One region of the Acidovorax sp. DW039 genome, then DNA from elsewhere that is predicted to be linked to it. Evidence: predicted binding sites of a transcription regulator. Region 1 holds the regulator's gene; the other holds the start of a gene.

Region 1 (2,394 bases):
GCTGAACGCCCTCGTCATCAGCATAGGTGACAGTGGCACCGAAGAACACCTGCTCGCTTCCAAAGTGCAGTGCAGGATCGACCACTTCTGCAATCTCCAGGCGCTTGGTCAAAAAGCGAATGCGCCGATCAATCTCACGCAAGCGCTTTTTGCCGTACAGATAGTCACCATTCTCCGAACGGTCACCATTGCTGGCAGCCCAGTGGACTGCCTCCACCACTTTGGGACGTTCTTCATCAATTAAAGCCAGCAACTCTGACTTCAAGCGGGCATACCCCGCAGGAGTCATATAGTTTTTTCCTCCCGCAGGCAGCGGGGGAAGCGCCACCTCGTCGCCGTCGTCCGTGTCAGTTTCCTTGGTGAAAGCTTTGCTCATGCGCGTGGGTCTCCGAAAAGATCAAGCGAAAAGACAAATGAAAAAGCCTGCAACTTTTCAGTTGCAGGCTTTAAACATTGGTGCGGCTGGCAGGAATCGAACCCACGACCCCTTGGTTCGTAGCCAAGTACTCTATCCAGCTGAGCTACAGCCGCTAAGCTTTGAATTATAGCATAAATTTTTAACTTCTTAAAAATTTATGCAACTTGTTTTTGCTACTTGCTTCGCTTCGCAGCATCAACTTCATCGCATACATAGATTGTAATGCAGTTTGAGGGACAGTTTTTCCAAAAACCGAAGCTTTTCTCGAAAAAAGCACCACTGCAAGACATCTGGTAGGGCGTGAGGGACTTGAACCCGCGACCAAAGGATTATGAGTCCTCTGCTCTAACCAACTGAGCTAACGCCCCCAGAGCTCCGCTTTCGCGGAAGCGCGCCATTGTACGGCGTTATTTGCGGTGACTGAGCGCGTTGGAAACCAGCTTGGAGGTGATGTCCACAATCTGGATCATTTTGTCGTAGGGCATCCGGGTGGGGCCAATCACACCCAAGGTGCCGACCACCTGGCCATCCACCTCATAGGGAGCACTGACAACAGACAACTCCTCGAACGGGACGACCTGACTCTCGCCACCGATATAAATGCGGACACCCTCTGCTTGGCTTGAGATGTCCAAAAGGCGCAGTATCTGCGTCTTCTGCTCAAAGAGATCAAACGCCCGACGAAGGTTTCCCATGTCGCTTGAAAAGTCGCTCACCGAGAGAAGGTTTCGCTCACCTGAGATCACGACCTCCTCCTGGGCCTGCGAAAGCACTTCTGAGCTGACAGTCACGGCAGCTTGCATCAGCGCTGCAATCTCACCACGCAGTTGATCCACCTCTGACCTGAGTCTCTCACGTACCTGCTCCATGGCAAGCCCTGCGTAATGGGCATTGAGGAAGTTGGCCGCCTCGATCAATTGAGACTGAGAGTAGTCCGCATCAGTGAAGATGACGCGATTCTGAACATCTCCATCAGGAGACACGATGATCACCAGAAAGCGTCGCTCGGAAAGGCGCAAAAATTCGATATGCCTAAAGACCGACGTTCTTCGCGGTGCCATCACCACCCCAACAAATTGGGACAGGTTGGACAGCAGATGGGCTGCGTTAGCAATTACCTTTTGCGGCTGCTCTGGTGCGAGTTGGGGAGTGTCCAGGCTGTCACGCTGAACGGTGAGCATAGTGTCCACGAACAGGCGATAACCTCGGGCGGTCGGGATCCTTCCCGCGGAGGTGTGAGGGCTGGCGATCAAACCCAACTCTTCCAAATCCGCCATGACGTTGCGGATAGTGGCAGGCGACAGGTCAAGCCCAGAAGCCCGGGACAGCGTACGGGATCCCACGGGCTGCCCATCGGCTATGTAGCGCTCGACCAGCGCTTTGAGCAACAACTTGGCACGGTCATCGAGCATGGTTTGATTTTAATGATGTAATTTCCAAATGACCTTGAAATTCCGTCGCATCGCCTTGATTGGCAAGTACCAGGCCTCTACTGCACCCAGCATGACCGACAGCAGCCTGAAGGCTTTGCAGGAAATAGCAAGCTTCATGAGCAGTCTGGGCTGTGAGGTTTTGCTGGAAGCGGAAACCGCAGCCAATACCGGACTCTCACAATACCCATCAGTAGAAGTGGATGCAATCGCCAACTGCGACTTGGGTCTGGTGGTGGGAGGGGATGGCACCATGCTCGGAATTGCGAGGCGGCTTGCCCGGCACAACGTTCCCCTCATTGGTATCAATCAGGGCCGTCTCGGCTTCATCACAGATATTCCGTTCGAGGCATACCAAGCCACTCTGGGCCCGATGCTGCAAGGCGAATACGAAGAGGACTCGCGTCCCTTGATGCACGCCCGTGTGATGCGGGCTGAAGAGATGGTCTTCGAAGCATTCGCCATGAATGATGTGGTAGTGAATCGGGGTGGAACATCGGGCATGGTGGAGCTGCGTGTGGAGGTTGGCGGAAGGTTCGTATCGAA
Region 2 (2,394 bases), 440 kb from region 1:
AGCAAACCGCATGCCAGGTTTTGGGGTTACAGCTTGTTCCACAATGGTGCAATGACAGCCACAAGAAAGCCCTCCAAGCCCTCCGCCTCGCCCGCTCGCAAGAGCGACCGCACCACCCCGGCTACTTCATCAGAGCCCGCCGCGCGCCCCCCAAAGCCCTCCCGCCTGCTCAAGGAGCAAGGCATCCTGAAGGAGGCCGAAAGCCACTTTTCCCAGTTCGGATTCGAAGGCGCTTCGCTGGAGAACATTGCCGCCGCCGCAGGCATCAGCCGCCACAACCTGCTCTATTACTTTCCCAGCAAAGAGGCGCTGTACCAGCGCGTGCTGGACGATGTGCTCAACCAGTGGCTGGCGGGCATGGAAGATCTCTCCCATAGTGATGACCCCCAAGCCGCCCTGCGGCAGTACATCCGCGCCAAGCTGCGCTACTCGCGTGAGCACCCACAAGGTGCCAAGGTGTTCACCAAAGAAGTGATTGCAGGAGCCCCACGCTACGGCCAAGCCATCGCCGAGCGGGTCGGCCCCCTGCTCAAAACCGAAGTGCGTACGTTTGAACGCTGGGCCAAAGAGGGTCGCATCGCCCGCGTCAACTTCACCCACCTCATGTTCATCATCTGGTCCGTCACGCAGGCATACGCCGACCAGGAAGCCCAGTTTGCCCTGCTGCTGGGCAAGCCAGCGCTGACGGACAAGGATTTTGAGAAGGCGGAAGAGGTGATAGTGAAAATGGTTCTGAGTGCCTTGGAGTGTCCGTTGCCTTGACAACGAACGCGTCCAGGAAAAGCGCCCTACTGTGGCTCGCTATCTTTTTGGTAGCTACCTGGCATTGCCAGACATAGGCTATTGACTGTTTTTAGGTATCAAGCCGCAAAGAAATTTAGCCCTCGCCACAGTTCGGTGTCTTGAAATCGACACAGACAGCCCTATCATTAGCACTCACCACAGACGAGTGCTAACACTCCCTGATGGCAGTTTATGGTTGCGCCCGGTATTCGGGCGCTGAGTACATCCGCTTTTTATTGAAACAGGAGCAATGCAATGAACCTTCGCCCTCTGCACGACCGCGTGATTGTCAAGCGCATCGAAAGCGAAACCACGACGGCTTCCGGCATCGTGATTCCTGACAACGCCGCTGAGAAGCCTGACCAAGGTGAAGTGCTGGCTGTGGGTCCTGGCAAGAAGAATGACAAGGGTGATGTGATCGCCCTGAACGTGAAGGTCGGTGACCGCGTTCTGTTCGGCAAGTACTCGGGCCAGACCGTCAAGGTCAACGGCAATGAGCTGCTGGTCATGAAAGAAGACGATTTGTTCGCAGTGGTCGAGAAGTAATTCTCGCCCCTCTGACTCACTCACTTTTTCATAGCTGCTTCCGCTCATCAGATAAGCGCTAGCAGCCAATTTGAATCATATTTTCAGGAGCTCCAAAATGGCAGCAAAAGACGTAGTTTTCGGCGGCGAAGCCCGCGCTCGCATGGTTGAAGGCGTGAACATCCTGGCCAATGCGGTCAAGGTGACTCTGGGCCCCAAGGGCCGCAACGTGGTGCTGGAGCGCTCGTTCGGCGCCCCTACCGTGACCAAGGACGGTGTGTCCGTGGCCAAGGAAATCGAACTGAAGGACAAGCTGCAGAACATGGGCGCCCAGCTCGTGAAGGAAGTGGCCTCCAAGACCAGCGACAACGCTGGTGACGGCACCACCACCGCTACCGTGCTGGCCCAAGCCATCGTGCGCGAAGGCTCCAAGTACGTGGCCGCAGGTCTGAACCCCATGGATCTGAAGCGCGGTATCGACAAGGCCGTGGCTGCCCTGGTGGAAGAGCTGAAGAAGGCTTCCAAGCCCACCACCACTTCCAAGGAAATCGCCCAAGTGGGTTCGATCTCCGCCAACTCTGACGCTTCCATCGGCCAGATCATTGCTGACGCCATGGACAAGGTCGGCAAGGAAGGCGTGATCACCGTGGAAGACGGCAAGTCGCTGCAAAACGAGCTGGATGTTGTGGAAGGCATGCAGTTTGACCGCGGCTACCTGTCGCCCTACTTCATCAACAACCCAGAAAAGCAAGCTGCTCTGCTGGACAACCCCTTCGTGCTGCTGTTCGATAAGAAGATCAGCAACATCCGCGACCTGCTGCCCACACTGGAGCAAGTTGCCAAGGCTGGCCGTCCCCTGCTGATCATTGCTGAAGAAGTCGAAGGCGAAGCCCTGGCTACGCTGGTGGTCAACACCATTCGCGGCATCCTGAAGGTTGTGGCTGTCAAGGCTCCTGGCTTCGGCGACCGTCGCAAGGCCATGCTGGAAGACATCGCCATCCTGACAGGCGGCAAGGTCATCGCCGAAGAAGTAGGCCTGAGCCTGGAGAAGGTGACCCTGGCCGACCTGGGCCAAGCCAAGCGTAT

The links. Region 1 encodes HrcA, which represses chaperone genes, less so after heat shock. Its sites were predicted from a motif close to TTAGCACTCNNNNNNNNNGAGTGCTAA; they were not measured.
Region 2: a site for HrcA is predicted at 930-956, ahead of AACH87_RS04595 (co-chaperone GroES). Genes of this name have one in related genera too.

The regions. Positions count from the first base shown of each region.
Region 1 covers NZ_AP029019.1:1,467,261-1,469,654, reverse strand. The annotation lists gene greB (transcription elongation factor GreB) at 1-376, opposite strand, end outside; tRNA gene AACH87_RS06685 (tRNA-Arg) at 455-531, opposite strand; tRNA gene AACH87_RS06680 (tRNA-Ile) at 710-786, opposite strand; gene hrcA (heat-inducible transcriptional repressor HrcA) at 826-1,830, opposite strand; gene AACH87_RS06670 (NAD kinase) at 1,859-2,394, shown strand, end outside.
Region 2 covers NZ_AP029019.1:1,023,108-1,025,501, reverse strand. The annotation lists gene AACH87_RS04600 (TetR/AcrR family transcriptional regulator) at 52-762, shown strand; gene AACH87_RS04595 (co-chaperone GroES) at 1,039-1,329, shown strand; gene groL (chaperonin GroEL) at 1,427-2,394, shown strand, end outside.